Regions from separate parts of the Alteromonas sp. ABH2_165 genome, predicted to be linked through region 3. Evidence: predicted binding sites of a transcription regulator. Region 3 holds the regulator's gene; each other region holds the start of a gene.

Region 1 (8,205 bases), on a different contig from region 3:
AGACGGGGAACGCTTTTTTCGCTGCAGTACAGCTTTGGCTCACATCTTCTGGACTCGCCATGGCGATTTGTCCAAGTTCTTTTCCAGACGCAGGTTCAGTCACAAAAACCGGCTTGGCTGAACCAGATACCCATTTGCCGGTAAAGAGTTTTTCCTGCCAAACCGCATTGGCAATGAATGATTCTGTCATTACAACCTCTTTCGTTTAGGCTCACAGAGCCAGTGATTTATTCATCGGTGTCGATGTACATCTTATTAACAGCATCACTTGTGCCAGCCGCGGTTTTTGGGCAATAGGTACCGTATATGTCCAGCTAGTGAACAATGTGAATGTCTGGCATGTTCATAACCTGAACGCCTTTTGCGAAACGCGAGAGCCGTTTGTAAATTTTTCGATAGTGGAAAGAAAAATAGAAATGACCCATTAAAAAGATTGACTGACATCAATGAATGGAAAGGTTCATCACTAATTTTTTGCGTAATGAACTTGAATAGCATGTGTGCGATACCTATTTAAATAGCACTACTTTTGCAGGGGGCTTTTCATGCGATTAGATAGATTTACCAGTAAGTTTCAATTAGCGATATCCGACGCACAGTCATTGGCACTGGGTCGTGATCATCAGTTTATTGAGCCCGTGCACCTGATGACAGCCATGCTGAATCAACAAGGCGGCTCAGTGCGCCCGCTTCTCGATCAGGCCCACGTAAATGTGAATGCATTACGTTCTTCTTTGGCCGAAGCTATCGAGCGTCTTCCCCGCGTTGAAGGGATTGGCGGCGATGTGCAGCTCAGCAAAGAAAACGGCATTTTGCTAAACCTGTGTGACAAAATTGCACAGCAGAGAAAAGATGAATACATCACGTCAGAAATTTTTGTACTGGCAGCGTTAGACGATAAAGGCAAGCTTGGCGAATTGTTGCGAAGTTTAAACATCACCCGTGACCAGCTGGAAAGCGCTATCGACAAAATGCGTGGTGGTCAGAAAGTGACAGATCCGAATGCCGAAGATGTACGCCAAGCACTGGAAAAATACACTACTGATCTGACAGAGCGGGCAGAGCAGGGCAAGCTCGATCCGGTCATTGGCCGTGATGATGAAATTCGTCGCACCGTGCAGGTTCTGCAGCGGCGTACCAAAAATAACCCCGTGTTGATTGGTGAACCAGGTGTAGGTAAAACCGCCATTGTTGAAGGCTTAGCACAGCGTATTATTAACGGTGAAGTGCCCGAAGGTCTTAAAGACAAGCGTGTGCTATCGCTGGATATGGGCGCGCTGGTGGCGGGAGCGAAATTCCGTGGTGAGTTTGAAGAGCGCTTAAAAGCGGTGCTCAATGAGCTCGCTAAAGAAGAAGGCCGGGTGATCTTATTCATCGACGAGTTACACACCATGGTCGGCGCCGGCAAAGGCGAGGGGGCCATGGATGCGGGTAACATGCTCAAGCCCGCACTGGCACGTGGTGAACTTCACTGCGTGGGTGCCACTACGCTAGATGAATACCGTCAGTATATCGAAAAGGATGCCGCGCTTGAGCGTCGCTTCCAGAAGGTACTGGTAGACGAACCAAGTGTTGAGGATACCATTGCTATTCTGCGTGGTTTGAAAGAGCGTTATGAACTCCATCACTCGGTAGATATTACCGATCCGGCCATTGTCGCGGCGGCTACGTTGTCGCATCGTTACATCAGTGACCGTCAGTTGCCTGACAAAGCTATCGATTTGATTGATGAAGCGGCTTCAAGCATCCGTTTGCAAATCGACTCTAAGCCAGAAGAAATGGACAGATTAGAACGTCGTATTATTCAGCTTAAGTTGGAAGAGCAGGCGCTGGCAAAAGAAACCGACGACGCCAGTCATAAACGACTTGAAATGATCGAGTTGGAACGTGAGCAGGCAGAAACCAAATTTGGCGATCTGGATAAAATATGGCGTGAAGAAAAAGACGCCATGCAGGGCACGCAGTCTATCAAGACTGAACTAGAGCAAGCAAAACTGGATTTGGAAATTGCCCGCCGTGCCTCTGATCTAAACCGCATGTCCGAATTGCAATATGGCCGTATTCCCGAGCTTGAAATGAAGCTGGAAAAGGCGGCAGAGAATGAGACGCGGGAAACGCTGTTGCTGAAAAACAAAGTGACCGATGTAGAAATAGCCGATGTGCTTTCACGTTGGACCGGTATTCCAGTAGCCAAAATGCTTGAGGGTGAGCGTGACAAACTGCTGCGTATGGAAGATGTTCTCCATACCCGCGTCGTGGGCCAGGCTGAGGCGGTAAGTGCCGTTTCAAACGCGATCCGCAGGTCTCGGGCCGGTCTTGCCGATCCAAATCGACCCATTGGTTCTTTCCTGTTCCTCGGCCCGACGGGTGTCGGTAAAACAGAGCTTTCTAAAGCGTTGGCTGGCTTTCTGTTCGATACCGAAGAAGCGTTGGTGCGCATTGATATGTCCGAGTTTATGGAGAAGCACTCTGTGTCCCGACTAGTCGGTGCGCCTCCGGGTTATGTAGGATATGAAGAAGGCGGTTATCTGACAGAAGCGGTCAGACGTAAGCCTTACTCTGTGATCCTGCTGGATGAAGTTGAAAAGGCCCATCCGGATGTGTTTAACATTCTGCTTCAGGTACTGGATGATGGCCGCCTTACCGACGGGCAGGGACGTACGGTCGACTTCAAGAACACCGTTGTCATCATGACGTCGAACTTAGGTTCTGATGTCATTCAAGACACCCATGATGTCAGTCAATACGACGAAATGAAGCAGCGTGTGATGGGCGTAGTGAGTCAGCATTTTAGACCGGAATTCATTAACCGGGTGGATGATCTCGTCGTGTTCCATCCGCTGGGCAAAGAGCAGATTAAATCGATAGCTAAAATCCAGCTTGCCTCCTTACGTCAGCGCTTAATCGAAAAAGGTTACAAACTGGAATTGTCTGGTGCTGCCATGGACAAATTGGCGGATGCCGGTTTCGACCCGGTGTATGGCGCACGCCCACTCAAGCGCGCTATTCAGACGCAAATAGAGAACCCTTTAGCGCAACAGTTATTGTCTGGTGTGTTAATGCCTGAGTCGACTATTCGCATCGACGTGCGGGATGATGAGTTAATTATCGTCTAAGTGTTCTTAGGCTGAGTAAACCAGGCAATTTTGGTTCGCTCAAACGTGGTTAGCGTGTCGCGAAAAACAAAAAAGCCGTGGTACTGAGAAGTACCACGGCTTTTTATTAAAGCGGCTTTATTTTAGTTTATCGCCAGCATTTTTTTGGCATCAGTTTTACCATTGAAGTCGAATTCGGAATTTGCCGCTAACTCAAGGTGTTCGGCAGCTTCCCCTTGGCGACCCATTTTCGTTAGGGTATAGCCAAGGTGATAGCGCAATTTCGGATTCGTTGCATGACGGCTAAACGCGCGGCGAAGCATTTCCAGACTCTCAGCGTATTTTCCTTCTTGCGCGAGTACCCAGCCATACGTATCTAAAATCTCGGGGTCGGCAGCGTTTAATTCAAATGCCTCTTTAATCCAGATACTTGCTTGCTGAGTGTTGGTTTCGGCTGTCATCTCAGCAAGGCGGTTCAGTACCTTAGATTTATTAAGCACATTAGGTAACTTGACCAACTGAGCGTAAATCGGTACCGACTTTTCGAACTCACCCGCGTTGTAAAAGTACTGGGCGAGAAGGTTTGCTGGTAACAAATATTGTGGATGCTCTTTCATCAGCTTCGACGCAATAGGCACGAAACCTTTAGGGTAATCGTTGCGCTCTGCCATTTTGTAAGCGGCGATAAGTGGTTGCGCGTAAACCGGTGCAAGGTCCAGTGAGCGGCCGTATGCTTGCGCTGCTCTATCAAAACTCTGGCGGCTTTCAGCTAACAAACCCGCGACATACCAGAATTCAGGATTATTCTGATTTTGGTCGATTCTAGATGAAATAGTACCCGCGGCATCTGACACTTTACCCATAGCAATTTGCAGCTTTGCAGTATGCAGGGCCAAACTGTTGTCGTAAGGCGAAATTTCGCGCGCTTTCAGGAAGCTTTCAAGTGCCTCTCCCGGACGACCAAGCTTGATAAGAATATTGCCGTAACGTTGAAGATACTTCGCACTGTTCTGAATACCGTCGCGGGCTAGCACAATAGCTTGCTCAGCCTCATCGTTGCGGCCCATGCCCGTCAGAATGTCAGCTTTCTGAAGTAGATAGGCTGGGTTATCAAAGTCTTCCTTGAGCAGTTTCTCAAGTTGGTACAGCGCATCATTCATGTTGCCTTTGCCAGCGCTAATTTGAACCAGTTTCACCCGAGCCTCTTCATTACGAGGGTGAAGGGCTAATACGTCGTTGTAAATAGCGATTGCATTTTCCATATCGCCGAGGAGCAATAAGTTCTGCGCTTTAAGCAATTTTGAAGGAACATGACGAGGCACTTGGGCGATCAATTCGTCCAAAATAGTTAGAGATTCAGCAACATGGCCAGTCTTTGCGTCTACCGATGCAAGGTTGAAGCGAGCAGAGAAGCTACTATCATTCAGCTCAAGCGCTTTGTTAAGCAGTGCGCGGGCCTTATCGTATTCTTCTTGTTGCATAAACAGACTGGCTTTTAGGTTATAGACATCTGCCTTGTCTGGAAATATATCGATAAGTGCGTCTGCACTCTTGTGGGCGTCATCATAAAAACCATAACGCATCTTCATGGACGTATACGTAAACAGATACGTTGGATTAAGCTGTTGGCTTTCATAGTTTTTCTCTAGCAGTGCCAACGCTTCTTCACGCTGCCCGCGCACAGTCATCAACTTAATTTTGAACAACTCTAATTGCAGCGTTCGAGGATATTCTTGTTCAAGAAGACGCACTAAACTGTCAGCACGAAAGCTCTTATTCTGGTCGATGAGCAAGTCACCAAGTAAGAGTGCCGCGTTGAGGTCTTGCATTAGCAGTGTTTGTTTCTTCTCAAGTAAACTCAATGCGAGTTTAGGACGCTGCGTGGCAATATAGGCTTTCGCTAGCAGCTTAATTGCCTGTAAGTCGTCTGGCGTTTTATTCAAATAACGCTCAAAGTCACCCACTGCTTTTTCAATATTGCCGTTAAAGTAGGCAGTGAGGCCGCTGATATAAATCAGTAGAGGTTGAGACTCAACCACGTCAGGAGACAGTTCTGACAGGGTATTGCTGAGCTTCTGCATTTCTGTGTTACTAGAACGTACCGTTTGCTCCTGAGTCATCAGCCAGTTATTGAGTAGAATGGCAAGTGGATCATCTGGCGTACGTGACATGATTTCGTCAACGTATTTGCGTGCACTTTCGAAGTCGTCACGTGCAATATAAATGTTTACCAGGTTACGTAACGCAATGGGGTCGTCTGCGCTTATGTCTAATGCATGTTTAAAGTCTGTAATTGCGCCATCAACATCACCTTTCCGGTAAGTAAGCTGACCCATAAGACGCCACAATATAGCGTTGTCTTCATTAATAGACTTAGATTGGTTTAAGTAGTCTTCAGCTTTTTTCAGATCGTCGGCTCGCATGGCAATGGCGGCCAGGCCGGTAAAGGCATTCTCGTGATTAAACGGCATTGTCAGCATATCTTGATAAGCTTGACCTGCGCATTTGTCATCGTCTAATTTGGTACAGGCCGTTGCCCGTATCTGTAGCCATGCAGATTTTTGCTTCGACCCAAGACGTTTATAGTCTTGAAATTCAATAATGTCGCTGAAACGGTTCATGAATAACCAAGCGGTACCGAGAGGCTCAGCAACCAGGTTAAGGTCTGCTCCCATATCAATGGCTTCCTGGAATTCCAGTTCGGCTGCTCGAACATAACCGTTTTGCAGTAGTAATCGACCCATCAGGATTTTCGCTGTCAGATTATCAGGGTCTTTTTTCAGGCTATTTTTTAAATGAACAAAGGATTCTTCGTAGCGCTTGTTGTTATAAGCATCCAAAGCCTGCTCGTAGTCTTCAAAAGTTGTTGCCGACGCAGAAGAGAACGTGACCATACCAATGGCACCGAAGAGCGCGTTTCTTACTAATGAAGTTAAAATCCGTTGTTTATTCATATCACACCTGAATTTGAGTGAATTAAAAAAGGTGGCATACGCCACCTTTCAAATACGAAGCCTGTAGAGCGTAATCGCTGGGATTATGCTTTACGCTTTCTACGCCACATGGCCAGTGCACCACCCATGAATAACATAGCAAAAGTACCAGGTTCGGTTACTTCTGTTGGTGGGTTAGTTGGAGGAGTGTCTCCGCCTTTCGCATTGAAACCAATAGACGCTAACTTGAAGCCGTCGTTGAACATAGTATGCCCGATATCACCAAATACAGTGTTATACGCACCTATAATCCAGTATTGAGAATAAACACTTTCCATATCAACCATGGCCAGGTTAGTGTCGTCACAGTTCAGTACATCGAACGAGCCAACAGACATCGCGCTACCAGCGATATCTGACCAAGTGTTTGCACCAGACGTTAGCATTGATGTATCGCTGAGAGCCGCTACAGATACCTGAGTTTCAGTGTCTTCCCACAGCCAACTGAAAGTTGCACCTGTTACATTTACTTCTTCATCAAAAGAAATAAGGATGTAATCAAAGTCTGTTTCGTAATTAACGATTTTCTTACCGTCTTTACTAGCCCAGTAAGCTTCCCATTCGTTATCTGCAGAGTGTTCAGGCGACTCATGGTAACTTTCATCGGCGTTAACAACGCCGTAGCCAGAACCGTATTGTGCTAGATCAGCCGCTTCTACGATGCCGTCACCATACATTTTGTAATCGCCATAGTTGCCTTGTCTAACAAAGCCCGCAGTATCTGAATACGCTGATGCGTTGATAGTAACGCCATCTACTACTGCTCCAGAAATACCATCTGATACCAACTCATATTTCAGATCATCATCGAAATAATCAGCTGCGTTACAACCTGAGCCGGTATTACCATCACTGCCACAACCACTGTGCCAATTACTGCCCTTACCGCCCCATGTAGCATGGGCAGGAGCAGAAGCAGCTGCAGCGGCAAGGACGAGTGTCGTCACTGACGCAATTTTACTTAATTTCATTTAAAAACCCCTTTTATACCTCGATTTCATACCTCAAAAACAACTCAGCACTAAATGTGCCAACTTTTAAAGTTATGAATATATTAGGTTTTTTACGCCAAAATTTTAGGTTTGAAATAGCCTACGTAAAAAATACTGACATTGGCAAGATCTACTAAAATCAGATTTTTCTCATTAAATACAGCTATTTATTGTAAGATCAAAAAACGTTTTTTAACGTATGTGGTCACATACTAAGTTATTCGGCGTGCTTTTGAATTTGAGCCGTGCGTGCACAATTGATGTATGAAATAATGTGCCAGTCAGCTTTAAACTTAAGAGGGTGTATGACAGATACCAAACGGAAGGGCATTTATCTATTGCCTAATCTTCTTACCACAGCCGGATTATTTTCAGGCTTTTATGCAATAGTCGCTTCGATGAACGGGAGTTTCGAAGCCGCGGCGGTTGCAGTTTTTGTTGCCATGATTTTCGATGGCCTGGACGGTAGGGCTGCCAGAATGACGAATACACAAAGTGCCTTCGGCGCCGAGTATGACTCAATGGCTGATATGGTTTCTTTCGGTATAGCACCTGCATTGGTGGCGTATAACTGGGGATTAAGTGAATTAGGTAAATTTGGCTGGTTAGCTGCCTTCATCTATGTAGCGGGTGCAGCATTACGTTTAGCAAGATTCAATACCCAGGTTGGCATTGCTGATAAACGGTTCTTTCAGGGGCTCGCGAGTCCAGCTGCCGCTGCCGTCGTATCTGGTCTAGTGTGGGTCGGCGTTGAATACGGTGCTAATGGCGATGATTACGGCGTTGTCGTGGCCTTGGTAACTGGGGCTGCAGGTTTACTCATGGTAAGTAACTTTAAATACAATTCGTTTAAGGAAGTGAATTGGAATGGAAAAGTGCCTTTCGTTGCCTTGCTTATCATTATGCTCATCTTTGTTGTTGTGGCGACCGAGCCTGCACTTGTTTTATTCCTGGTGTTTGCCTTGTACGCATTAGCAGGGCCTATTAATACATTTAGAACGGTAGATAAGATGACACTTCATGATGTCGTAGGTGATCATGAAGAGAAAGATGCAGACTTTACGACTCATGAAGAATCAGTCTCACCAGAGCAGGAAAACGAGAATAGCGACAACATAAATAGTA
Region 2 (8,205 bases), on a different contig from region 3:
GCCGTAATCCCTTTTCCTTTGTCCCTGAAACCAACACATCCTATGTTGGTATTCCGTTCCATCGGTTGTCAAAAGTTCATCCGTGAGAATCTTCCTGACTCGTCGTGTTTCCCTGTGACGTGATTAATACTACTGATCCTAAAGATCTGTGCTACATGCTTTTTTCAAAAAAATACGTCGTCACCGAACTGTAATAATCAGTATTAGCAAAAAGTCTAACAAAAACATAGACTTTATACTTTGGTCTAATAAAAACGTCATAAAAATACTTTCAAAATCTTACACGTTTGTAAGACATGTCTTACAAACTTTTGGGTGATGTTTACACGACGAATAGCGAGAGAAAAAGGATGAGTGTTCACATTTTCGGGCAACTTTACGCAGAACTGCTTGTCGTAGCGTATTAAATATGTGAACAGTGTATGTATTTAGACTTAAATTCCTAATCGATGATAGAATCCACCGGATTCATTTATAGCGGTCGGTACCTTTCATGAGCTTTTCTTCCCTTGGACTCAATCCCACCTTATTAGCAACGTTACATTCCCTCGGTTATGCCAATCCGACGCCTATTCAAGCTGCATCGATCCCAGAGATCCTCGCGAATCAGGATGTGATGGCAGGCGCCCAAACCGGCACAGGGAAGACCGCCGCTTTCGCCCTACCATTGATTCAACGTGTTATAGAAACAGCCGACATCACAGCATCTTCTGAAAAACCCATTCGCGTACTGGTGCTCACGCCAACGAGGGAACTCGCCCAACAGGTTTATCAGAGCTTTGTGAAGTACAGTGAAGGGTTATCAGTAAACACGGTGGTTGCTTACGGCGGTGCCAGCATCAACCCACAACTTCAGGCGCTAGAGCAAGGGTGTGATGTTCTGGTGGCAACGCCCGGGCGATTTCTGGAACTAGCCATCAAAGAACTTATCGATCCGACAACTATCGATACGCTGGTGCTTGATGAAGCTGATCGCATGCTGGATATGGGGTTTATTACTGATATTAATCGGATCCTCAAACGCCTACCGGCTCACCATCAGACGCTTTTCTTTTCCGCTACATTTAACGATGACGTTTTTACATTAAGCAAAACACTGCTGAACAATCCTAAACTTATTGAAGTGACAGCGCGCAATACAACGGTGGAAAAGGTCGAACAGCGCATTTACGAAGTGGATGCTAAGCGCAAAGCGGCATTAACGGCTTATCTGATTGGCTCGGGAAATTGGCAACAAGTACTGATTTTCACTCGTACAAAACAAGGTGCCGATGAACTGGCTAAAGAACTGGTAAAAGATGGCATCAGTGCGGTGGCTGTGCACGGAGACAAATCCCAGGGAGCCCGTGAAAGAGGCCTTGAAGAATTTAAGCTGGGTGATGTGCGCACTCTGGTGGCCACTGATGTGGCAGCGCGCGGGCTCGACATTCAGCAATTGGGGCACGTGATCAATTTCGAATTGCCCTACAACGCTGAAGACTATGTACATCGTATTGGTAGAACCGGGCGCGCAGGTAAGGAAGGGGTGGCGATTTCGTTGGTATCAACGAAAGAAAAGTACTTGCTCAAAGAGGTAGAAAAGCTCACGAAGCAACATTTTTCATCTCAGTGGGTACCGGGCTTCGAACCAGATATGAACGCCACTGAGGAAAGTCACTCATCTCGTAAACCTTCAAAGAAAGCACTACGGGCGCAAGCGCTAGGAAAAAGTGACAGCGGCAAAGCACGAAACAATAAACGTCGCCGCCGTTAATGATTCACGCCAGCGGTTTCGGCTTAAACAATATCTCTCCGGTTACCTCTGAAACGGTAATGGTTGAGATTTGCTGATAGAAACCGCTACGAAAAAAAGCCAAGTATTTCGGCACACTCACAAAAACGCCGACGCCTTCGCTTTCTCTGTCTTCGTTTACGATACTGTCGATGGCACTCATTAAAATATGCCCTAACCCAAGGTGTTGGTGGTCGGGATGGACGGCAATAAAAGAAACCATATGGTAGTGCTGGGCAGGCATGGCACTGCGAATTTTTTCCTCTTTTTCTACCATGGCTTTAGTACTGAAATATCCGGCAGTCAGCAGCATCTTCAGACGCCAATGCCAGAATCGCCCACTGGAAAAATCACGGTTAGGCTTTGTCAAACAGGCTACCGCTAACAGGCGACTGCCATCGAACAGCCCAATCATGGGTTGCTCCGCATCCCAAAACGCTTCCAACTCCTCTCTGATAGCCGCTCTTAATCGTCCCTCAAAGCCTTCTTTCTCAGCCTGGAAAATATCCATGAATAAGGGATCGTCGAAATATGCGTTATATAGAATGGAAGCCGCCACTTTAAGGTTGTCGGCAGTAAGAAAAATGGCGCGGACATTTTCTGCCCGCACGTCTTGATCAAGTACAGTGTTCATAAAGCGATCCCCTGACAATGAGATCAGGCGGTATGGACTGCTGACGCCTGAAAAACTAATAGCTATTAGTTTAGTCACTGTACAGAAAATAGCCCTAAATGTTAAACTAAAGTTAACGAGAATTAATTGGGTAGGGTGAAATTTTATATCTGCTGATAAGCCGCGTCACCCCATCCAGATAACACACCATCTCTGAATACCAACGGTGTGCACTCGTCTTTGGTAGTTACGCCATCATCCATTGTTCGTTGCGTGCGGTAAAAGAGCACGCGATAAGCATGATCATTTTGTTCATGCATTTCACTGAAATCTGCAACGCCCATCTTGCGCACCACAGATTCGTAGGTCATGCCTTTTTCCAACTGCGCCACGTGTTTCCGGTTATTGTATTCACGGTCTTCCCAATCTGAAGAGTAATGACCGTCATCCCCCCCTACAGAAATAACACAACCAGAAAGGGCAAACGGGGAAATCAATGCTATAGCCAGAACGAAACTTTTCATCATAATCCTTTTATTTTTGATGGTTTAACGACTTCATAATCAACTATTGGGCCAACCAGTAACACCATGATAATTAAGTACTTGTTAAATTAAGCTTTAAAAAATCGTATCAACATTTAGCGCATTCCACTATTATTTCGTCGTTTGAGCTACGTGGACATGAGTGATGTCTACGGCTCGCATTTTCAAACATCGCTTTGCTATGGAATTCAAATTATGTCGACGGCCGATCAGTCTCAGCAGCTCGTCCTGCTTTGCCATCAGATGCAGAAATCAGGTTTACAACCCAGTGTGGGCTTACTACGCAGTAAAGCGCCGTTTAAAGTATCGGTCACCGATGCCATCAACGCCATCAGGCTTTTTAACGCCAGTAGTCAACAAACCGAGCACCCCGCAGAGCCTAATGCCGACGATCGTGTCATCAAACTGGAAAAACGTGTTGCCGAGCTGGAAGCCGCGATGGTCATCCTTGAACAGCGGCTGGCAAATCTCGACGTGTGATTAAGCTTGCCGGGGAGAAAGCTGCTCGATGAACGCTGCCAGAGAAGGCGCAAGCACTTCCTGCGGCTCTTTCCCGACTCGCTCCAGAACCACTTCTCCGGTGTCGTTATCCACAGAAAGCAGGTAATCATCGTCATCCGTCAGGGCAAAAAACAAGGTGATTTTCTGCCCTAAACGCTGTTTCATCATTATGTGGCCAATTAAGTTCTCTTGCAGTCGCTTAAAGTCCTCTTCACTGCACACCTGCAGTAGTTCGCAGTCTCCTCGCGCAGTTGTCGCTGGCAAGTGAAAACTGTAATAGCGGGTGAAAAACAAACAGAACTCTTCATTCAGAGTAATTTCAAGCGCTGACTCCACCCCTTTGAAGGTGTTTTCATCTTGCTGCCTTACGGGTTGCCAGGACACGAACTGCCCGTCTTTAGCCGTTTGCTGGTAGCACGGTGATGGCCAATCTTGCTCGTACGCAATGGAAAAATAGCTGTCTACGTTGCTCTGATGATCGCAGCTTTCAAAAAAAGAATCTAAAGATTGTGCTAATTCAGCGGGCATTTACTTGGCCTTTTCGTTAAACTTTGTGTCTGAGTAGCACCAGGAAATATCCCGGTCGACAGGTTTTATGGTCTCATTACGTCTGAGATTTTAAGGTTGATGTACACATTATGACAAATCCAATTAGTTTTCAGGTGCCTTCTGATCTGACACTTGGTAAAACGGTTGAATATGAAAGCCAGTATAACCCGGCGTTACTTCAAGGGGTTCCTCGATCGCTGAGTCGCGACACTATCAGCTTGAATGCTGATGGCCTGCCTTTTCATGGCTGTGATATCTGGACGGGGTACGAGTTGTCATGGCTTAATGCGAAAGGTAAGCCACAGGTGGCGATTATGGAATGTCGCGTTCCAATTACCTCCTGCAATCTCATCGAATCAAAATCATTCAAGCTTTATCTGAACAGTTTCAATCAAACTGCCTTCGATAGTACAGAACAAGTGAAAGAACGTCTGGAAGTTGATTTGAGCAATTGTGCAGGTGAGGCAGTGTCGGTGACGCTTTATCTACCTAATGCATTCTCTAGTTTATCGATGGCGGAGTTTGACGGTGACGTTATTGACGATTTAGATGTGACCATCGGCAGCTATTCACCGAATGCCACTTTACTGCAAACGTCAGCGAACAATGTCTCGGAGAAGCTGGTAAGCCATCTGCTAAAATCCAACTGTCTGATAACCAGTCAACCTGACTGGGCAAGCATTCAAATTGCTTATCAAGGCGAGCAAATCGACCGGGAAAGCTTGCTGAAATACTTGATTGGTTTTCGTCAGCATAACGAATTTCACGAACAGTGTGTCGAACGTATTTTCAATGACATCATGACCCACTGTAAACCCGAAAAATTAACCGTTTATGCGCGTTACACCCGCCGGGGCGGATTAGACATCAACCCATATCGTTCTAACTTCGAGCAGCCGGGCAAGAATGTACGCTCGGCGCGTCAGTAGTTGTAATGCGAAGAATTTAAGGTTCAACATGGATTCTAAACAGTTAACAGCCCTCAAGACGCATAACGAAACGTTAGCCCAGTTCATTGTCAGGCTAAGTAGTTTCTATGAGGGATTGTCTGCAGAGACAGATAACGAGCTCAAAGTCTTGCGAGGGCATTTATCCACCAAACCTGATTACACCTTAGCCACAGCGAGTATTAACAAGCTGAATAAACATATTCAGCATGCACAAAGCTCAGTTAAGCAACACACTCAAATCACCATCCGAGAATTAGAAAAATCGATTAAGCAATTTCAGCAAAACTTTGCACAGGACCAAGGGTTAATGCAGCAATGTGCGCTGGTACTTAGTGCTGCTCAGATGCCTGTAAATAACTTGTTTGAGCTTCAATCGTTGTGTTTGCGTGCCATCAGATTATTTTCGAATGTTTCGCAATCTGTAGCAGCTGATAACAGTAAAACTACTCAACAAAGCACCGAAAAGCGTCAAAGTGGGACCTTATTTGAAGAAATTCAAAACGAGCTTAGCCAGTTAATTAACAGCTACGCGAAGAAACAACCTGACGAGCCGCGAGTACAAGATCTTAAAAAGCGCCTTGATAGCCCGCTTAGTGAAGACGATTTATTGCAAACCTGTTTGACGGTTATTCGACTGGTAGTCACTGAAACAATGCATGAAGCCACCCTTTCCGGACGCATGATTTACCGGATTTACACTGCGTTAGGTGGTATTCAGGAGAAAGTCGAGTCAAGTATTGAGACGTCCTCACAGTCTTTTGAAAAACGTCAAAAGAGTTCAGCGGATATCACTTCGCAGCTAAATCAAATGGATCAGACTGTTCAGGAATCAGACTCTCTAGAATTGTTGAAACAACAGGCTAAGACACACATCGCATCAATTTCTTCAGCAGTAGCAGATCGAAAAGCGGCTGACAATGAAGAGCAGCAAGCATTGATGAGTCTGTTTAATTCCATGCAAACGCAAATGGAAAATTTGCAGCGCCAAGCACAGCTCTACCGACGTAAATTAGCAGAACAGACGGCCTTTAGTCATACCGATCCCCTCACACGCTTACCGAATCGCCTGGCTTATAATGAACGTTTCAATCGCGAATATGAAGAAGCCAAATTAGATAATCGCGCACTTTCGCTGGCAGTTATCGATATCGACTTTTTCAAGTCAATCAACGACCGTTTTGGCCATCAGGCTGGTGACAAAACATTGCAGGTAGTGGGTCATCATCTGAAAAAACACCTGCACGGTGATGAATTTATCTCGCGTTGGGGTGGCGAGGAGTTTGTTATGCTCCTACCCTTTATAGAAGTATCGGCACTAGAGAAAAAGCTCGACGACATGAGACAATCTCTCGCTCGCTTACCGTTTAAATTTAAACAAGAAAAAGTCAGTATCACCGCCTCCTTTGGGGGAACATGCCTGCGAATGGACGACTTACCGGAGTCAATGTTTGCCCGTGCTGACGAGTTACTTTATCAAGCCAAAAAAGGTGGCAGAAATCGCGTTGTAGTCGAATAGGACTGTGATATGAATAAAGTACAGTTAAACCCTGTGGGATGGATAAGCCAACTCTCACAGGTTGAAGTAAGTAAGCTTCAGGACATTACCAATAGCGAACTATTTGGTGTATTCAAGCGCTGTTGCCTGGCAGTATTAAATAGCGGTGTCGACGAAGACGACGCCGAACTACTTTTCGCCCCCTTCGATGATTTTGACATCCGCCTCATACGTCGCGAACGCGGCGTGAAGATCGAATTGATCAACCCGCCAGAAGTGGCCTTTGTTGATGGGCAGTTGATGCGCGGCGTGCACGAACACATCTTTGCCGTTCTTCGCGATATCTTGTTCATGGGTAATAAATATGCCTTCGTGAACCAGAAAGCCCCATCGGAAAGTGCAGCTATCACCGATATGGTATTCGATATGCTGCGTCATGCCCAGGCACTGGAAGGCAACGACGATGTAAATACAATTGTGTGTTGGGGTGGTCATTCCATCAAACACCACGAATATAAATACACCAAGGAAGTTGGCTATCAACTTGGGCTTCGGGAAATGAACATTTGCACGGGTTGTGGGCCTGGTGCAATGAAGGGGCCAATGAAAGGCGCTGCCATTGGCCACGCCAAACAGCGATATAAAAAAGGCCGTTATATTGGTATTTCCGAGCCCAGTATTATTGCAGCCGAGCCACCGAATGCTATCGTCAATGAACTCATTATTATGCCGGACATTGAAAAGCGCCTCGAAGCCTTTGTTCGTTTTGCACATGGCATTGTGATTTTTCCCGGTGGCGTAGGTACGGCTGAAGAATTACTTTATCTGCTTGGCATTTTGATGAACGAAAGAAATGCGATGCATCCGTTTCCCGTCGTATTAACCGGGCCAGAAGAGTCTCGTCCTTATTTTGAGGCCATTGATGAATTTGTTGGTGCAACCCTAGGAAAAGAAGCCCGGGACAAATATCAAATTGTGATTGATGACCCACAAGAAGTGGCGCGAATTCTGAAAACCGGTTTAGCAAAAGTCGAAAGTTTCCGTCGGGCTATGGGCGACTCATTCAGCTTTAACTGGTCGCTACGCATTGACGAAGCTTTCCAGACACCGTTTGAACCCACCCACGAAAAAATGGCGGCACTGGCATTACACAATGATCAACCTGTCGGTGATATTGCTATGACGCTAAGAAAGGCGTTCTCAGGTATTGTAGCCGGTAACGTAAAGGCAGAAGGCGTCGCGCAAATCAAGGAAAAAGGGCCGTTTCGCCTTAATGGCGACCCGGAACTGATGACGCGTATAGACAATTTGCTGCGTTCATTTGTGCAACAACAGCGCATGAAATTGCCCGGAAGTGAATATATTCCCTGCTATGTCATTGAAAAATAGTGCAGTCAATCCTTGTTACGATTTTATCGTTCCTTCAGGCGCCACTTTTAATGTACACTTATCGCAATTCGCAGTAAAAAGTGAAAAGGGATGAATAGCAAGGTTTTTAAACTGATTTTGCTCGGCATTGGTGCCTATGCATTGTTTGTATTTATGGTTATGTCTTTTTATCCAGACAAACCTGAAGATATGGACTGGCAGGATCGGGAAGAATACAACAAAGTACAGATCACCAAGCTGAAACTCGGTAGTACGAAGCAAGAAGTGTGGGCTATGCTTGGCTCTCCAGATATTACCGAAGCAAAAATGGAATCCGGTACCCCTATTCAGGTCATGTTTTACCGCACACAACATGTTCGTGCAGATGGCCTGACTACACAGGATGAATGCAC
Region 3 (8,205 bases):
ACCGTTGCTTCTGCTTTCTGATTAAGTTTTTCGACATTCAAAATTACGTGCACATTCGATATGTGGTCGAAGTGACGTTCTAGTTTACTGAATTTCGTATCGACATAGGTACGCAAAGAATCTGTGATCTCAACATGATGACCAGTAAGGTTTATTTGCATATTTCGTCTTCCTTATTTTGAGCAGCCCATTAAATGAGGCTTTTGCGTTGGTTAGACGGCGGGATCGATAGGGACTCCCGGTACTTTGCTATTGTTCGCCGGGCAACCATGATGCCTTGATCGGCCAACAACGAAGCAATCTTGCTGTCGCTCAGCGGTTTGCTTGGCTTTTCAGCCGCAACCAGCTTTTTAATCAGTGCGCGAATCGCTGTGGATGAACACTCACCACCGGACTCTGTGGCCACGTGGCTTGAGAAGAAGTACTTCAACTCAAAAATGCCTCGAGGCGTATGCATGTACTTCTGGGTGGTAACCCGGGAAATGGTTGATTCATGCATATCTACCATTTCTGCGACATCGTTCAGCACCATTGGTTTCATCATTTCAGGGCCATGCTCAAAAAAGCCCATTTGTTGCTGAACAATGCAGTTCGCTACTTTAAGCAGGGTGTCGTTACGGCTTTCAAGGCTCTTGATAAACCATTTCGCTTCCTGCATATGAGAGCGAATAAATTGTGAATCGCTGCTATTGCGGGCCTTACGGCTCATTGCGGCGTATTGTTGGTTAACACTTAACTTCGGCAGGCTGTCTGGGTTGAGTTCTACTACCCAACGGCCGTTTTTCTTCGCCACAGAAACGTCTGGAATAACGTATTCTGGTTCCTTAGTGATAAGTGCACTACCCGGACGCGGATTCAGCGTTTGCAGTAGACGCATAGCTTCACGAAGCTGGTCTTCTTTCAGGCGCGTTTTCCGCATCAGCGTACGGTAATCTTTGCTGCCAAGTAAATCGGCGTGCTCTCTTAACAGTAATCTGGCTTCTTCCAGCCAAGGGGTATCGGGGGCGTATTGCGTTAATTGCACCAACAAACATTCTTGCGGTGTACGCGAGCCAGAACCGATTGGGTCGAACAATTGGATGCGCTTGAGTACGCATTCCACTTCATCTTCTTCTACCGGCTCTTCCATGTCTTCACTGTTCACGCTTTGCAGAATGTCTTCCACGGTAACAGTGAGGTAACCCGATTCATCAATCGAGTCGATGATGGCCAGCGCGATAGCGCGGTCGATGTCTGAGAAAGGCGTTAGGCGCATCTGCCAAAGCAGATGGTCTTGAATATTTTCGGTGGTTTCACCTTGGAATATTTGCTCGTCATCACCGCCGGCAGGACCGGGGGCAGGCGCAGAAGACGCAGAAATGTATTCGTCCCAGGTGCTGTCGAGAGGGAGTTCATCGGGCAGGTCATTTTTTTCCAGCGCTTCGCCGGTATCCATGCTTTCCGAGGCTGACGCAGATTCAGGCATGCTGTCGTCGTTATCGAGATTATTCTTCTCAACAACATCGTTGTCTGAACTGTCGTCCACTTCCAGCAGCGGATTAGAATCCAGTGCTTCCTGAATTTCCTGTTGTAAATCCAGCGTCGACAACTGCAATAGTTTGATCGCCTGCTGAAGTTGCGGCGTCATTGTCAGTTGTTGACTAAATTTTAGCTGTAAAGATGGTTTCATCTACGTCTTATATTAACTCTGCAAAAAGTATCTGGCTAAAACGGCGATTTATTATTCTTAAATTGCGGTTTGTTATGCCCGATAACTTAACTATAGCCTGAATTGCTCACCTAGGTATACATCTCGAACTTTTTGATTACTTAATACCTGTTCTGCGGTGCCCTGAGCAATCAGTTCTCCATGACTGACGATATAGGCTTCTTCACAAACATCAAGGGTTTCCCTTACGTTGTGATCGGTAATCAGGATGCCTATACCTCTGTCTCTTAAATGTTGAATGATCTTCTTTATATCATTAACCGAAATTGGATCAACTCCGGCAAAGGGTTCATCAAGCAAAATAAATTGTGGGTTAGCTGCTAAGGCTCTGGCAATCTCAACCCGGCGGCGTTCACCACCCGACAAACTCATACCTGTACTATTACGTATATGGTTAATATTAAATTCATCAAGTAGCGCGTCGGCTTCTTCTTCACGCTGATGGCTTTTTAAATCCTTACGGGTTTGCAAAATAGCCATGATATTTTCATGTACCGTGAGCTTTCTGAATATCGATGCTTCCTGCGGCAAATAGCCAATGCCGCGACGTGCACGCTCGTGCATTGGCTCGTGAGTCAGCTCATTTTCGTCGATATTAATTTTGCCTTTATCCAGTGGCACCAATCCTACAATCATGTAAAAGGTGGTGGTTTTTCCCGCACCATTGGGGCCCAACAAACCCACAATTTGACCGGTAGACACAGAAAGGCTTACATCGCGCACAACCTGACGAGATTTGTACGACTTAGCCAAATGGCTCGCGGTTAACGTGGCCATTACTGATTGTCACCTTCGTTGTCATCGCTTTTCTTTTCGTCTTCAGACAGCCCTTTTACGGTTTCTGGCTGAAATACCGTGGTAACACGACCACTGCTCGAGCTGTCACCGCCGGTGGCAAGAAGCTGCTCTTTGCCCATGTCATAACGAATGCTATCGCCTTGAACCATGCTGCTATCTTGCTGAATTTGAGCCTGACCTTGCAGGGAAATGAGCTTACTGGCAACTTCGTAACGAATTTCATTGGCGCTGGCTTTTACCTGTGCACCATCGTCCATGGTTTGTGAATAGCTGGCCGGTTCGCCATAGGCCACAAACACTTCTTTACCGTCACCGTCGCTAGCAATAACCTGAACTTCATCGGCGGTAATCACCAACGAACCCTGGGTAATCTTCACGTCTTCTTTAAAGGTAGATGTTTTCTTCTTGCCGTCAATGAACTGCGACTTCGCATCAACTTTAATTGGCTTGTCGAAATCTGTGTTGTCGGCCAAGGCTACTGTGGGCATTACAGCAACAGAGATCGTTGTTATCAGGCTAGCTGCCAGGGGAATAAATCGTTTGAACATGATCTATCAACTCATATTGTTGGGTACGCAGGTTTGCATTAAAACCATTGCTTTTGATGATGGTCTGAACACCGCGGATATCAACAGGTTGATCGGATGTCATCGTTTTATCATCCAGATTAACCTTAATGAAATCAGTTGTAATGGTCTGAACGAACTCGTCAGGATTCAGACTCTTAATCAGCACATTATCTTCTAACTGAATGAGATCGTCATTATATAATGTGCCTTTATCTGCGGTTACCTGCCAGGGAGCTTCATTTTCCGCAGCATAGACAGTGTATTTGGGTTGACTGAATAACACAAAGCCAAGCTGGTCGTAATGTTCCATTGAAGCGGCGTACACCTCATGATTCACCTTACCTTCATCGTTGTACAAGGTGGTGGTGAGGTTTTTGGCCTTATAAGCCGGGCGTAACGCGCTATCACTCATCGACTGAGCGGGTTTTTCATCTTCGGCCATCCACACGGGCATGTACATCAACAATGCCATCACAAACAGTGCGGAAATACTGAGGCCTAATCGATTCATACACTGGCACCGTGAATAATATCCAGCGTACCCACCGCTTGCATAATCACATCACACACTTCACGCACAGCGCCGTAACCACCAGGCTTCGTGGTGATCCAGTTCGCTTCACGGGTAACCGCAGGGTGGGCATCTTTAACGGCAATTTTGGTTTCAGCGTACTTGTACATGCCTAAATCTGGCATATCGTCGCCAATGGCCGCCACTTGTTCGGGGCTAAGGCCAAGCTTCTTGCATAAATCGGCCATGGCATCGGCTTTGTTTTCCTGGCCTTGAATGATGTGTTTAACGTTCAGCGCTTTCATGCGGTTTTTCACAATGGCTGAGTCGCGACCGGTAATCACTGCCACTTCAATACCGCTGTTAATCAGCGCTTTAATGCCATAACCGTCGCGGGTGTGAAAGGCTTTCAGCTCTTCTCCGTCGTTGCCGAGATAAATACGGCCGTCAGAAAATACGCCGTCTATGTCGCAAACCAACAGTTTGAGATTCTTCAGCTTTTCAAATCGCTCTTCACTGATAACGCCGTAAAAGGTGACTTCATGTCCCATTAGAGCACTCCTGCTTTCAATAGCATATGCATGTTGAATGCGCCGACTGGTTGCCTGTTTTCATCGACAACCATAAGCGCGTTAATTTTAAACTCTTCCATCAGGTTCAATGCTTCCACTGCCAGCGTTTCGGCGCGGGTTGTTTTGCCGCCGCGCGTCATCACTTGGGCTACCGGCGTAGAATGAATGTCGGTTTTCGCATCCAGAATGCGGCGCAGATCGCCGTCGGTAAAAATACCCGCGAGCTTGTTGTGTTCGTCAGTGATACCTGTCATGCCCAGGCCTTTGGAAGAGATTTCCAGCAGCGCTTCAGAGATGGTGGCAGACGATGACACCAAGGGCAGTTCATTACCCGTCATCATAATATCACGGACTTTTAATAACAGTTTACGGCCAAGGCTACCGCCAGGGTGCGACAACGCGAAATCGTTTGACGTGAATCCTTTGGCGTCCAGTAACGCAATGGCCAGTGCATCGCCCATCACCAATGTGGCGGTGGTACTCGATGTTGGCGCTAAGCCTAATGAACAGGCTTCTTTTTCCACGCTGATGTCTAGTACCACATCGGCATGTTGCCCCAATGAACTGTGGGCGCTGTTCGTCATGGCAATAACTGGCACGTTTAAGCGCTTCACTACTGGCAACAAGTTAACCAGTTCGCCGGTTTCGCCTGAATTGGAAATAGCCAACAGCACGTCAGACTCACTAAGCATGCCCAGATCACCGTGATTCGCTTCACCAGGATGCATAAAGAACGCCGGTGTACCGGTGCTTGCTAGGGTGGCGGCAATTTTGCGGCCTACATGACCGGACTTACCCATGCCACTTACCACCACTTTCCCTGTGCAGCTTGCGAGCATCGCGCAAGCGGCTTCAAAGGTGGAATCTAAACGCTCGGTAAGGGCGGAGATCGCCTGAATCTCAATATCGATAACCCGTTTAGCCGAGGCAATATAGCTAGAATTATTCATTTATCCGTTTTCGCTTGTTCGTAAATACTTACCCGAATAGCCAGTACTGATAACCAAGAAAGCATAAAACAAAAATAGCACCTTCAAGGCGACCAAGTTGTCGCTTACCGATGAAATTAAAGCTTAAGAAGAACAACAGCACGGTAAGGCCAAACATCACCCACATGTCACGGTTGTACACGTTCTCATCTAACGGGCCTGGCGCAATTAACCCTGGCATACCAAGCACTGCCAACAGGTTAAAGATGTTCGAGCCAATCACGTTACCTAATGCTAAATCACTTTCACCTTTCAGCACGCCAGCAATACTGGCGGCCAGTTCGGGTAAGCTGGTACCGAGGGCAATAATCGTCAGACCAATCACCAGGTCTGAAATTCCAAAGAAGTGGGCGATATCTACGGCCGCTTCTACCATGAAATGTGCGCTTAACGGCAACAATACAAGTCCCACGCCTACCCAAAGTACCGCCGAGCCGGTATTTACGCCTTCGGGAATTTCGCTGTCGGTGTCTTTTACCAGCGGGTCTTCTTTATCTACCTGCAGTGAAATCCAGGCCATAGCGGCGAGTACGAACACAAACAAGCCGAACAGAATCATACCTTCAAAGTGCGCTAACTTACCGTTATTAAGGAAGAACATGGCAAGAACGGTAACGCCAAGCAATACCGGAAATTCGCGTTTGAGGGTAGAGGAAGACACCACTAAGGGTTTTACCAGGGCAGTGATACCCAGTACCAGGGCTACGTTGGTAATGTTTGAACCCAGCGCATTCCCCACCGCGGTATTCATATTACCGTTCGAGGAAGCAATGGCAGAAACCACAATTTCAGGAGCAGATGAGCCCATAGCAACGATGGTTAAACCAATCATCATGGGTGAAATGCCAATATTTTTCGCCAGTGCAGAGGCGCCGTACACAAAGCGGTCAGCACTCCAGCTAAGTACAGCAAGTCCCAGCAGGAAAATGCAGATAGAAAGTATCACAAGTTACCATTCGTCTTTTGTTTTTTCGGATTGTCGCAAAAAGCGCGGCATTTGCCTATGCTTTCGATAGAATACGCACGTTTTGCATAATTCGATGTTTAAAATCTATTCGAAATGGAAAAAGCGAAAGCCCGGTCAGGTTATTGAGGGGGAACCCCTTAAACGCGGCGTTCGTTGATGTATTCAATCTGCGATATTTCTATTGTTGACCTGTATCAGCATTATCAGTGTGATGAATCCCCGATTTAGTAAAAAAATGTCAGCATAGCGCATTGTTTGCTGTGTGCTTGTATGCTGCGTGATGACAACATTACGTTTATGACATCCGACTTGTTTTTGCGCTGTTTGGCGCGACATTTGCTGAATGTTAGATTATTTGCATGTTAAGCCGGGCAATAGTCCAAACTTACATACGAATAATCGAAAAATGCGAACACAACTTGTAACTTTTTCGTCTTTTGTCGGAATTAGTAAAAAACGTACAATGACCTCATAGTGGTAAAAGCCGCAACATCTGGCTCAGTAACGAATCTGAAAGGAAGGCAAGTCTTCAATATATGGGAAATTTAGTAGAAATAGACAACATGACATTCCGTCGCGGTGAACGCGTTATCTATGACGGTGTGTCGATTGTTGTCCCCAAGGGCAAGATTACCGCGGTAATGGGGCCTAGCGGAATAGGTAAAACAACGCTGTTAAAACTGATCGGTGGTCAGTTAGCGCCTGAAAAGGGTGATATCCGTTTCGACGGTGACAGCATTGTTTCGATGAGCCGCAGCGAGCTGTATAAAACCCGTCGCCGAATGAGCATGTTATTTCAAAGCGGCGCGTTATTTACCGACATGACAGTGCACGATAACGTAGCCTTTCCGCTGCGTGAACATACCAAGCTAGATGAAGATATTATCAGCACTATTGTCGCTCTTAAGCTACAGGCTGTGGGCTTACGTGGCGCTGCGCAAATGAAACCGAGTGAATTATCCGGTGGTATGGCCCGTCGCGCGGCGTTGGCCAGGTCTATTTCCCTCGACCCCGATCTCATTATGTATGACGAACCGTTCGCCGGTCAGGACCCAATCTCCATGGGTGTGCTGGTAAAGCTTATCCGCGAACTTAACGATGCACTGGACCTTACCAGTATCGTGGTTACCCACGATGTTACCGAAGTACTCACCATCGCCGATTACATCTACATTCTTGCCGATAAACGTATTATCGGGCAGGGCACAGCAGACGAAATCAAAAACAGTGATTCTGCGCTGGTACAGCAATTTTTGAAAGGCGAAGCCGACGGCCCGGTGCCGTTTCATTATCCTGCTGCCGAGCTCAACGAAAGCCTGTTTGGAGGTAAAGCATGAACTTCTTCCAACAGGTTGGGGCAAATACACTGGCCCGTTTAACCGCTATTGGCCGCGCCGCACTTATGCTGTTTGGTGCCATATTCGCGATGCCGTCGCTGAAAAATATCCCGCTCACAATTCGTCAGGTTTACGTGGTGGGTGTGCAGTCGCTGCTTATCATTGTGGTATCGGGGTTGTTTATCGGCATGGTAATGGCATTGCAGGGCTATACCATTTTGGTTGGCTATGGCGCAGAGGGCAGCTTGGGACCCATGGTGGCGTTATCGCTGCTGCGTGAATTAGGCCCTGTGGTTACCGCGCTATTGTTTGCCGGACGCGCCGGTTCTGCGTTAACCGCGGAGATTGGCTTAATGAAAGCCACAGAGCAGTTATCCAGCCTTGAAATGATGGCCGTTGATCCACTTCGTCGTGTGGTCGCGCCACGCTTCTGGGCCGGTTTGTTTTCCATGCCTGCACTCGCCATGATCTTTAGTGCTGTAGGTATTCTTGGCGGCCACTTAGTAGGTGTTGACTGGCTGGGCGTAGATAGCGGCAGTTATTGGTCGCTCATGCAATCCACCGTAGAACTTCAGAAAGATGTCATAAATGGGGTATTGAAAAGCCTCGTGTTTGCCTTAGTTGTGACCTGGATTGCCATTTTTAAAGGATATGATTCGGTTCCGACATCAGAAGGCATCAGTAAAGCCACGACGGAAACCGTTGTATTTTCATCATTAGCAGTATTAGGGCTGGACTTCGTGCTCACCGCCCT

What was found. Region 3 encodes sigma-54, which starts transcription at its own class of promoters, with help from an activator protein. Its sites were predicted from a motif close to GTTGGCACGNNNNTNGNNT; they were not measured.
Region 1: the regulator sigma-54 is predicted to act here: its motif matches at 7,105-7,123, upstream of xdp1 (exosortase-dependent surface protein XDP1).
Region 2: the regulator sigma-54 is predicted to act here: its motif matches at 2,946-2,964, upstream of ACXAFQ_RS00930 (DUF3192 domain-containing protein).

The regions. Positions count from the first base shown of each region.
Region 1 is NZ_JBSWWF010000008.1:293,394-301,598, forward strand. It holds partial or broken gene ACXAFQ_RS16735 (benzaldehyde dehydrogenase) at 1-190, opposite strand, end outside; gene clpB (ATP-dependent chaperone ClpB) at 546-3,116, shown strand; gene prsT (XrtA/PEP-CTERM system TPR-repeat protein PrsT) at 3,239-6,049, opposite strand; gene xdp1 (exosortase-dependent surface protein XDP1) at 6,133-7,059, opposite strand; gene pssA (CDP-diacylglycerol--serine O-phosphatidyltransferase) at 7,386-8,205, shown strand, end outside.
Region 2 is NZ_JBSWWF010000001.1:226,419-234,623, reverse strand. It holds gene ACXAFQ_RS00940 (DEAD/DEAH box helicase) at 494-1,753, shown strand; gene ACXAFQ_RS00935 (GNAT family N-acetyltransferase) at 1,758-2,405, opposite strand; gene ACXAFQ_RS00930 (DUF3192 domain-containing protein) at 2,549-2,908, opposite strand; gene ACXAFQ_RS00925 (hypothetical protein) at 3,125-3,409, shown strand; gene syd (SecY-interacting protein) at 3,410-3,958, opposite strand; gene queF (NADPH-dependent 7-cyano-7-deazaguanine reductase QueF) at 4,069-4,908, shown strand; gene ACXAFQ_RS00910 (GGDEF domain-containing protein) at 4,937-6,445, shown strand; gene ppnN (nucleotide 5'-monophosphate nucleosidase PpnN) at 6,455-7,813, shown strand; gene ACXAFQ_RS00900 (DUF3192 domain-containing protein) at 7,904-8,205, shown strand, end outside.
Region 3 is NZ_JBSWWF010000006.1:274,936-283,140, forward strand. It holds gene hpf (ribosome hibernation promoting factor) at 1-161, opposite strand, end outside; gene ACXAFQ_RS13630 (RNA polymerase factor sigma-54) at 191-1,669, opposite strand; gene lptB (LPS export ABC transporter ATP-binding protein) at 1,760-2,485, opposite strand; gene lptA (lipopolysaccharide transport periplasmic protein LptA) at 2,485-3,054, opposite strand; gene lptC (LPS export ABC transporter periplasmic protein LptC) at 3,023-3,586, opposite strand; gene kdsC (3-deoxy-manno-octulosonate-8-phosphatase KdsC) at 3,583-4,137, opposite strand; gene ACXAFQ_RS13655 (KpsF/GutQ family sugar-phosphate isomerase) at 4,137-5,108, opposite strand; gene ACXAFQ_RS13660 (calcium/sodium antiporter) at 5,137-6,093, opposite strand; gene ACXAFQ_RS13665 (ATP-binding cassette domain-containing protein) at 6,651-7,451, shown strand; gene mlaE (lipid asymmetry maintenance ABC transporter permease subunit MlaE) at 7,448-8,205, shown strand, end outside.